2 regions of the Xanthobacter variabilis genome follow, and region 1 is predicted to be linked to the other one. Evidence: riboswitches for the same ligand, from Rfam matches in the RefSeq annotation. Region 1 holds a riboswitch; the other holds the start of a gene.
What was found. Region 1 has a riboswitch for cobalamin ahead of V5F26_RS11405 (ribonucleoside-diphosphate reductase subunit alpha). Riboswitches for the same ligand answer to the same signal wherever they lie in the genome.

Region 2: it holds a riboswitch for cobalamin, as region 1 does, so the genes downstream of both, V5F26_RS14375 (CbtB domain-containing protein) here and V5F26_RS11405 (ribonucleoside-diphosphate reductase subunit alpha) in region 1, are expected to answer to the same signal.

What each region holds. Positions count from the first base shown of each region.
Region 1 is NZ_CM195533.1:2,644,095-2,648,948, forward strand. Features, by position in the region: gene V5F26_RS11400 (ribonucleotide-diphosphate reductase subunit beta) at 1-369, opposite strand, end outside; gene V5F26_RS11405 (ribonucleoside-diphosphate reductase subunit alpha) at 390-3,239, opposite strand; cobalamin riboswitch at 3,347-3,541, opposite strand; gene metE (5-methyltetrahydropteroyltriglutamate--homocysteine S-methyltransferase) at 3,660-4,854, opposite strand, start outside.
Region 2 is NZ_CM195533.1:3,293,102-3,297,955, reverse strand. Features, by position in the region: gene V5F26_RS14390 (cobyric acid synthase) at 1-384, shown strand, start outside; gene cobD (threonine-phosphate decarboxylase CobD) at 370-1,338, opposite strand; gene V5F26_RS14380 (histidine phosphatase family protein) at 1,455-2,006, opposite strand; adenosylcobalamin (AdoCbl) riboswitch at 2,091-2,241, shown strand; gene V5F26_RS14375 (CbtB domain-containing protein) at 2,243-2,452, shown strand; gene V5F26_RS14370 (CbtA family protein) at 2,461-3,207, shown strand; gene V5F26_RS14365 (hypothetical protein) at 3,194-3,868, shown strand; gene V5F26_RS14360 (alpha/beta fold hydrolase) at 3,960-4,784, opposite strand; gene V5F26_RS14355 (MFS transporter) at 4,802-4,854, opposite strand, start outside.

The DNA.
Region 1 (4,854 bases):
CGCCACCAGGCTTTCGGAGGCGGCGAAGAAGCCGAGATTGCGCTTCACCATGTGCCGCTCGTCCGCAGTGAGGCCATCGCGGGATTTCCACAGCGCAATGTCCGCCTGCATGGACACCTCGGTGGGCATCCAATGGTTGTTGCAGGCGGAAAGATACTTCTCCCATGCCCATTTGTACTTCATGGGCAGGATCTGGTTCACGTCGGCGCGCGCGTTGAGCATGCGCTTTTCATCCACGCTCACCCGGCCGGCGCCACGGTCGATGGCGCCAAGGCCGGTGGCGTCGCTCAATGCCAGAGGGTGAGGCTCGCGGACCCCGTGCGCGGGAGGGGCGGTGACGAGGGGCTGCGGATCAGACCAGTCGAGCATGGTCAGGGCTCCTTCTGCGCTCACTGGCAGGATTCACAGGTGGGATCGGCCATGGAGCACGCGCTGGGTGCGCCAACGAGGATGGGGGTGACGGCATTGAGCTTGCCGTCGGTGCCGCGCAGGGTGGATTTTTCCACATGGGTGGCGGAGCGTGAGCGCAGGTAATAGGTGGTCTTCAGCCCCAGCCGCCATGCCAGGCGATAGGCTTCATCCAGCTTTCGGCCGGAAGGCTCGGCCATGTAGAGGTTCAGGGACTGGGCCTGGTCAATCCATTTCTGCCGCCGCGCCGCCGCGCGGATCAGCCATTCTGGCGCGATCTCGAAGGAGGTGGCGTAAAGCGCCTTCAGATCCTCGGGCACCCGGTCGATGGCGCTGACCATGCCGTCATAATATTTGAGATCGCAGATCATCACCTCGTCCCACAGGCCGCGGCTTTTCAGGTCGCGCACAAGGTTCGCGTTCACCACTGTGAAGTCGCCGGACATGTTCGCCTTCACATAAAGCTGGCTGTAGGCAGGCTCGATGGACTGGGATACGCCGACGATGTTGGAGATGGTCGCGGTGGGGGCGATGGCCATGACATTGGAATTGCGCATCCCGTTCGCCATCACCCGCTCGCGCAGCCCCGCCCAGTCGAGGCGGGCCGAGCGATCGAGTTCCATGTGCCCGTCGCGGGCGGCCGCCAGGAGGTCCAGGCTGTCCACGGGCAGGATGCCCTGCGACCACAGAGAGCCCTCGAACGAGGCGTAGCGCCCGCGCTCCTCGGCGAGATCCACGGACGCGGAAATGGCGAAATAGCTCAGCGCTTCCATGGAGATGTCGGCGAACGCCAGGGCTGCGTCGCTGGCTGTGGGCAGGCGCTGGTGTTCCAGCGCATCCTGGTAGCCCATCAGGCCGAGCCCCACCGGCCGATGGCGCAGGTTGGAGCGCCGCGCCTCGGGGATGGTGTAGAAGTTGATGTCGATGACATTGTCGAGCATCCGCATGGCGGTCGCGACCGTGCGCCGGAGCCGGTCCAGGTCCAGGCCTTCGCGCGTCACGTGGGCCGCCAGGTTCACGGAGCCGAGATTGCACACGGCCACCTCGTCGGCGCTGGTGTTGAGGGTGATCTCCGTGCACAGGTTCGAGGAGTGGACCACGCCCGCGTGCTGCTGCGGCGAGCGCAGGTTGCAGGGGTCCTTGAAGGTGATCCAGGGGTGCCCGGTCTCGAACAGCAGGGTGAGCATGCGCCGCCACAGCTCCACCGCCTTCACCTGGCGCCAGACCCGCATTTCCCCGCGCGCCGCCTTGGCTTCATAGGCCTCATAGGCCGCCTTGAAGGGCTTGCCGTAAAGGTTGTGCAGGTCCGGCGTCTCGTCGGGGGAGAACAGCGTCCAGTCGGCGCCGGCTTCCACTCGCTCCATGAACAGGTCCGGCACCCAGTTGGCGGTGTTCATGTCGTGGGTGCGGCGGCGGTCATCGCCGGTATTCTTGCGCAGATCGAGGAATTCCTCGATGTCCACGTGCCAGGTTTCGAGATAAGCGCACACCGCGCCCTTGCGCTTGCCGCCCTGGTTGACGGCGATGGCCGTATCATTCGCCACCTTCAGGAATGGCACGACGCCCTGGCTCTCGCCATTGGTGCCCTTGATATGGGCGCCGAGCCCGCGCACCTGCGTCCAGTCATTGCCCAGGCCCCCGGAATATTTGGCGAGCAAGGCATTGTCGCGGATGGCCTTGAAGATGCCGTCCAGGTCGTCCGCCACTGTGGTGAGGAAGCAGGACGACAATTGCGGGCGCGGCGTGCCCGCATTGAACAATGTGGGCGTGGAGGCCATGAAATCGAAGGACGACAGCAGATCATAGAACTCGATCGCCCGCGCCTCCCGGTCGATCTCACGCAGGGCGAGCCCCATGGCCACGCGCATGAAGAAGGCCTGGGGCAGCTCGAAGCGCGTGCCGTCGACATGGAGAAAGTAGCGGTCATAAAGGGTCTGCAGGCCGAGATAGTCGAATTGAAGATCGCGCTCGGGCTTCAGGGCGGCGGCGAGCCGGGGCAGGTCAAATTGCCAGAGCTCCGGGTCGATGAGGTCGGCCGCGATGCCGGCTTTCACATAAGCGGCGAAGTAATCCGCATATCGGTCGGCCATCTCCGCCTGGGTCGCCTGGTCGGGCCGGTTGTGCACGAAGCTGAGGGCCTCGCGCCGCAGGCTGTCCGTGAGCAGGCGGGCCGTGACCTTGGAATAGTCCGGTTCGGTCTCGATCAGCGTGCGGGCGGCCAGGATGGGCGCCAGAGCCAGTTCCGCATGGGAAATGCCGTCGTAAAGATTGCGCCGGGTCTCCGCGAGAATGGGCGCGGGGGACACGCCATCGAGCCCGGCGCAGGCCTCGCGCACCAGGATTTCCAGCCGTTTCGCGTCAAGGGGGAAGAGCGCGCCGTCGGGGCCGCGCACGTGCAGCTGCGGCGCGCTTGCCCCGGCGCTGGCGCCTTGCGCGGCGGCGCGCTCCCTGGCGCGGTCCTCGCGATAGAGCACATAGGCGCGCGCCACCTTGTGGTGTTCGCCGCGCATGAGGGCCAGTTCCACCTGGTCCTGGATGTCCTCGATGTGGAAGGTGCGCCCCGCATCGGCCCGGCGGGTCAGGTTGGCCACCACCTGCCCGGTGAGCTCGGCGACGATCTCATGCACCCGGCGCGAGGCGGCTGCATGGCCGCCTTCCACCGCCAGGAACGCCTTGGTGAGCGCCACCGCGATTTTGCCGGCATCGAACGGCGTCACCGCCCCATTGCGGCGGATGACCTGATAGGCCGGCTCGGCTGCGCGCGCTGCTGGCGGTTCACTGGAAGTGAAGGCCTTGGAAAGGGCCGGGCCGGCTTGAAGGGAAAGAGACATTTGCCTTGAACCCCAAATGGTTGGGGGCAAAGGCCAAGCGGTCGCAAAAGGGCGCGGGGCGGGCCCGCGACGCCAAGAATGCGATCCACCGGGACACCCCGCCCGAGGACGTTAGCTGTGTCACGGCAGGTCTCCTGGCTTGCGGGTCAACGCCTGAAGTCCGCCTTCCCGGGCTTGCGCCCAGTGGCATGGATGGACCTTGGCTCACCACTTACAGTTGCGGGGGCAGCGCCGGCATCGCACCGGCTTCCCTCTTCGCTCTCGCTCTTTCGAGTCGAGAGACCGTGACCGCTACATGTAGCGACGAGGTCCATGCGGCTGTCAATATATGGAGTGGAATGTCCCCTGTTCGCGAGGGGCGGTTCCGCCGAGGGCCGTCGCAGGCGTGGCACGCCCGCGACGGCCGCTCCTGCGTGGACGTCAGCCTTCGGCGCGCAGCGCGCGGGCGGCGGCCACCATGTTGACCAGGGCGGGGCGCACCTCCTCCCACTTGCGGGTCTTCAGCCCGCAATCGGGATTGACCCAGATCTGCCCGTCGTCGAGCCGCCGGCGGGCGAGGCCCAGAAGGTCCGTCATCTCCGGCACGGCCGGGATGCGGGGCGAGTGGATGTCGTAGACGCCGGGCCCGATCTCATTGGGATATTTGTAACTGCGGAAGGCATCGAGCAGCTCCATCTTCGAGCGCGAGGTCTCGATGGAGATCACATCGGCATCCATTGCGGCGATGGCATTGATGATGTCGTTGAACTCCGAATAGCACATGTGGGTGTGGATCTGCGTTTCATCCCGCACCCCGCAGGAGCACAGCCGGAAACCCTCCACCGCCCAGTCGAGATAGGCGCGCCAGGCCCTGCGGCGCAGCGGCAGCCCCTCGCGCAGGGCCGCTTCGTCGATCTGGATCATGGCGGCGCCTGCCGCCTCCAGATCCTGGACCTCGTCGCGGATGGCAAGGGCGATCTGCCGGCAGGCGGCGCTGCGCGCGATGTCATCGCGCACGAACGACCAGTTGAGGATGGTCACGGGCCCGGTGAGCATGCCTTTCACCGGCTTGGATGTGAGGGACTGGGCATAGCGCCACCACTCCACCGTCATCGGGCGCGGGCGCGAGACGTCGCCGAAAATGATGGGAGGGCGCACGCAGCGGGAGCCGTAGCTCTGCACCCATCCATGCCGGGTGAAGGCGAAGCCGGACAATTGCTCGGCGAAATACTGCACCATGTCGTTGCGCTCGAACTCGCCATGAACGAGCACGTCGAGGCCGATCTCCTCCTGCCAGCGCACGGCGCGGGCGGTTTCCTCGCGCAGGAACTGGCCATAGGCCTCCTCGCTCAGCGTCCCCTTCGCATGGGCGGAACGGGCGTGGCGGACCTCGGCGGTCTGGGGGAACGAGCCGATGGTCGTCGTGGGGAAGAGCGGCAGGCCGAAGCGCTGCTTCTGCGTCTGGGCGCGTTGGACGAACGGGCTCAAGCGGTGGGTCATGGCGGGTGAGACGGCGGCGGCGCGTGCCTCAACGGCGGCATCGTGAACCTTGGGCGAGGCCCGGCGGGCGGCTGCGGCCGCGGCCGAGGCATCAAGCGCGGCCTTCACCTTGTGCCCCTCGCCGGAAAGGGCGGAG
Region 2 (4,854 bases), 650 kb from region 1:
CGTGGCCTGGGGCTGCTGGACGTGGAAACGGCGATGACACCCGACAAGCGCCTGACCGAGGTGGCTGCGGTGCACGCCGCGTCGGGCGCCGCATTCCACGGCTACGAGATCCATATCGGCCGCACCGAGGGCACAGATCGCGCCCGCCCCTTCGCCTTCGTCGATGGCGCGCCGGAAGGCGCTGTCAGCACCGATGGGCTGGTGGCGGGCAGCTACCTGCACGGCATGTTCCGCGACGACCGCTTTCGTGCCGCCATGCTGGCGGAGTTGGGCGCCCACTCCACGCTTGGCTATGAAGCCTCCGTGGAGCAGACGCTGGATGCCCTGGCGGAGCATCTGGAACAGCACCTGGATGTCGAGGGCCTGCTTTCAGAGGCGCGATAGGGTGGCTTCGAGACGCTGCCAGCCGGCCGCCGTGCCCGCCAGCCCCAGCCGCAGCCAGCCCTGCGACCACGGAAAGGCGCGGGACCAGATATGGTCGCGGGCGAGCCGGTCCCGGACCCTCGCCGCGTCCCCCGTCTCATAGGTGCGAAACAGCTCGGTTCCGCCCACCAGCCGCCAGCCGCAGGCTGCCGCGAGCTCATCCAGGCGCCGCGCATCGGCGACAAGGCGGCGGATGGTGTCCGCGCGCCAGTCGGCATCGGCCAGCGCCGCGCGCCCGATGGCGATGGCCGGGCCATTCACCGCCCAGGGGCCGGCCAGCCCCCGCAGCCGCGCCGCCAGGGCTGAGCCCGTGACCGCGAAGCCCAGCCGGACACCCGCCAGGCCATAGAATTTGCCGAAGGAGCGCAGCACGACCACGTTGTCCGTCCGCAGTCCAAGCGCAGGCAGCAGCGAGAGCGCGGGCTCGGCATCGCCGAAGCTCTCATCCACCACCAGCAGCGAAACCTGCCCGGCCAGGGCGGAAAGCGCCTCGGGCGTAAGACGGCGGCCGTCGGGATTGTTAGGGTTCACCACGACGGCAAGATCGGCCCCGGGCAGGGCCGCCATGTCGCGGGTGGTCTCGACCGACCAGCCCATGGTGTCGAGCGCGGCGGCGTGCTCGTTGTAGGTGGGGCCGAGCACCCGCGCCCGGCCGGGTGGCAGCAGGCGCGGCATCAGCTGAATGGCGGCCTGCGCTCCCGAAAGGGCGACCACATGTGCCCGTGTGCGGTACGCCGCCTGCGCCACCGCCTCCAGCGCGGCGATCTCGCTCGCGGCGGGCAGGGCGGCCCAGGCGTGGGGCGGCAGCGCCGGCACGGGATAGGGGCAGGGGTTGATACCCGTTGAAAGGTCCAGCCAGTCGCCCGCGCCATATTGGGCTTGCGCCCGATCCATATCGCCGCCGTGATCGCGCATGTTTCGTCTCTGAAAAGCCGCAGCCCCGCCTGCGCGGGCCGCATGCGGGGAGCGCCTCTGCTAGAGCATTTCGCCGTGCCGCGAAACGGCTCCGATTTCGTTTGTAAGCGCGGCCTTTATGAGGGTGGCGCGTTGAGGCCGCGCAGGGCCCAGCGGCGCCCATCGCAGCGCAGCGCGGTTCGGCTGAGGGGCTCGATATCCAGCCGCCAGAAGGCGTCCGGCGGTGAGCCGAGGGTGTGGAGCACGGCGGCGCGGATCACGGCGGCATGGGTCACGCACAGGGTGTGCCCGCGCCCCGCCATCTGGGCGTTGAGCCAGGCGCCGACGCGCGCTTGCAGCTGAGCGCGGGATTCTCCCCCGTGGGGAACGGCGTCCGGCGCCGAAAGCCAGAGGGCGGCGGCCTCCGGTTCGCGGTCGTGAATGTCCCGCAAAGCGCGGCCCCGCCACTGCCCAAGGTCGAGCTCGCGCAGAGCCGGCTCCACCGTGACGTCCTGCGCCAATGCCGCCGCCGTCTGCCGCGCGCGCAGCAGGGGGCTGGTAAGGCAGCGGTCCACGCGGCCCAGGCCCTCGCGCAGCACGGAAAGGGCGGGCAGCGCCGCCGCGTCCAGCGGCTCGTCGATGGGAAAGGCCATGGGCACAGCGGGTGTGCTCGGGCCGTGGCAAAGCAGGGTCAGGCGATGCAGCGAGGGGCCCTCCGCCGGAAAACGGGCATCGCAGGCGAAGCCATCGGTTGACAGCCGTCAACTGCGAAGCCTAGCTTGGCGCGTCGTTTGCGGGATTGGAAGCCGGTGTGAGTCCGGCACGGTCGCGCCACTGTAACCGCGATCCTTCGGGATCCGGAAGTCAGGCCTAATCCCAAACGACCATATCCGCCCAGTGGGACGCGCCATCCCGGGAGTGCACCATGTCTGACATTATCCTGAAGCCTGTAGCCCGGCCCGCGCCGATTCCGGTGGCGGAGATTCTGCCTTGGGCCGTATTCGCGGGCCTGATCCTGCTCCTTGCCATCTATTTCGTGGGTGCGGAGGAGGGGGCAACCTCGTTGATCTCGGGCTCCTACGTCCATGAATTCGTCCATGACGGACGCCATCTGCTCGGCTTCCCCTGTCACTGAGGCGCATCATGGTCGGAAATCTCTTGCTCCGCGGCATGATCGTCGGTGCCGTGGCGGGGTTGCTCGCGTTTGGATTCGCGCGGGTTTTCGGCGAGCCCGCGGTGGATCACGCCATCGCTTTGGAAGAGGCTGCGAGCCAGGCCAAGGGCGAGGCGCCCGAGCCTGAGCTGGTGAGCCGCGACGTGCAGGCCGGATTGGGCCTGTTTACCGGCGTGGTCACCTTCGGGGCGGCGCTTGGCGGTTTGTTTTCGCTCGCCTTTTCCTTCTCCTATGGCCGGCTCACGCCGCTGGGCCCGCGCGGGGCGTCCGCCCTGCTCGCCGCCGTGGGCTTCGTGGCGCTCGTCCTGGTGCCGGGGCTGAAGTTTCCGCCCACGCCACCGGCGGTGGGCAGCCCGGAAACGATCGTCGCGCGCACCCAGCTCTTCTTCACCATGCTGGCCCTGTCGCTGGCGGCAGTGGCCGTCGCGGTGGCGGTTGCGCGGCGCAGCTGGCGACTGGGGGCCTGGAATGCATCGCTGCTGGGCGTTGCGGTCTATGCCGCCCTGGTGGTGCTCATTGACCTCGCCCTGCCGGGCGTGAATGAGGTGCCGGAGCAGTTTCCCGCCCTGCTGCTGTGGGACTTCCGCATTGCTTCGCTGGGCATGCAGGCCATTCTATGGGCAGGGCTGGGCCTCGGCTTTGGCTTTGTGGCGGAGCGCTATCTGGCGAGCCTGCGGCCTGAGCGGCGGATCGCTTCGGCCTATGCCGCCCGCTGATGGGCGCGATGTGATGGGGCAGGGCGCGCGCGGGCGACGCTGGGTCGTCCGTGCGTGCGCGGTTCTGCTGCTGGTCTGCATGGGCCTTGGGCCTGATGGGGCGAGCGCGCATCGCGCCGTCGATGCGGGCACGCTCGCCGCGAACGGTCTGGTCATCCCAAGCCTCACCCATGGCGAGATGGCGGTGGTGGCGCGTCATGCGGGCGCCATCCGGGCCCTCGCCGGAAGCCAGCAGCGCACCGACCCCACGTTCCGCCGGCTGGCGAACTTCGCCGCCCTGCAGCGCACCTATTGCTTCTGGGGGCTGGTGCCGGGCAGCCTCACCGATGAGGATAATCCCTTCAATACCTGTCTCCACGCCTATCTCGGCGCGCTCCGCGCATTGCTTGTGCATATGCAGGAGATGCCGGGCGAGAGCGGCGAGGCGCGGGTGCTGGTCGGCCGGATCGAGCAGGAGATGGTGGCGAGCGAGGCGGCATCGAGCCTCTGTCGCAGCAGCGGCGCCGACTTCAACACCGCCGCCCTGATTGTTCCCGAATGGCGTGATGTTCTGGGCTATCCGCCCACGCTGCTGACCTTCGCCGGCCTCGCGCTCATGGTTGCCGCTGGTGCGTGGGGCGTATTTGGCATTCGGACCGCTCCCCCACGACGGCACGGCTGAGCCCGGGTTCCTGGCCCGGACCCACGCCTTTCACCGGCCGTGCACGACTCGATGGCGGACCCGCAAAGCCGGTGGATTGTCGCTGCGGGCGTCAGGCGTCCGCGGTGAGGTCGAATGCTGCAGGTTGCAGGAACTCCAGCAAAACGGCGGTGAATTCGTCCGCGGAGTCGGCGTTTGAGATGTGCGCGGCCCCCTCGATGATGGAGAGCGTGCTGCGCGGGGTTTGCTCCGCTATGCGGCGGCTCAAATCGGCTGGAGACATCCTGTCGAGGCCACCGGCGATGAACAGCGTGGGCATCGCAAGCTCGCCGAGGCGGTTGGAGACGTCGAAGGTTGTGATGCCGCGCGCCACCTGCGCGAGGGATGCGCCGTCGGATGTCGCCGCGATGCCATGCCACACCTGATAGGTGCGCAGGCCCTCGGCCGAGGCGCGGAACGCCGCCGACACCGAAACGAGCCAGTTCTGTTCAAAGCGCGTGATCGGACCATGCGGCTGCTCGAAGGCGGTGGCCCAGCCTTCGGCCATGGCGGCGAATTCCGGAGTCGCGGTCTTGTCGAAGCTGTTGGCGATGACCAGCCGCTGAATTCTGGACGGTTCACGCAGTGCCAGCTCCAGGGCCACCATGCCACCAAGGGACAGGCCGACCACGTCGAGGCTGTCGATGCCGAGGTGGGCGAGAAGCTGCTGCGTGTCGTCGGTGATGTCTGTAACCCCGAACGGACTGGAGAGAGGGGCGGATGCGCCGTGGCCGGCATGGTCTGGCACGATGACCCGATAGCCGGCCGCCACAAGCGCCGGGATCTGCGGTCCCCAGGCGCGGCCTGAATTGCTGATGCCGTGCAACAGTAGAATCGGCCGGCCTTCCCCGAATTCCATGAAATAGTTGCTCCGACCCCGGACGTCGTAATAGGCCACGTGAAGTCTCCTTCCAGTCACTTCGGGAATGTGATGTGCTCGCCCGGACGAAAGCGGGCGGCGAGGGCCC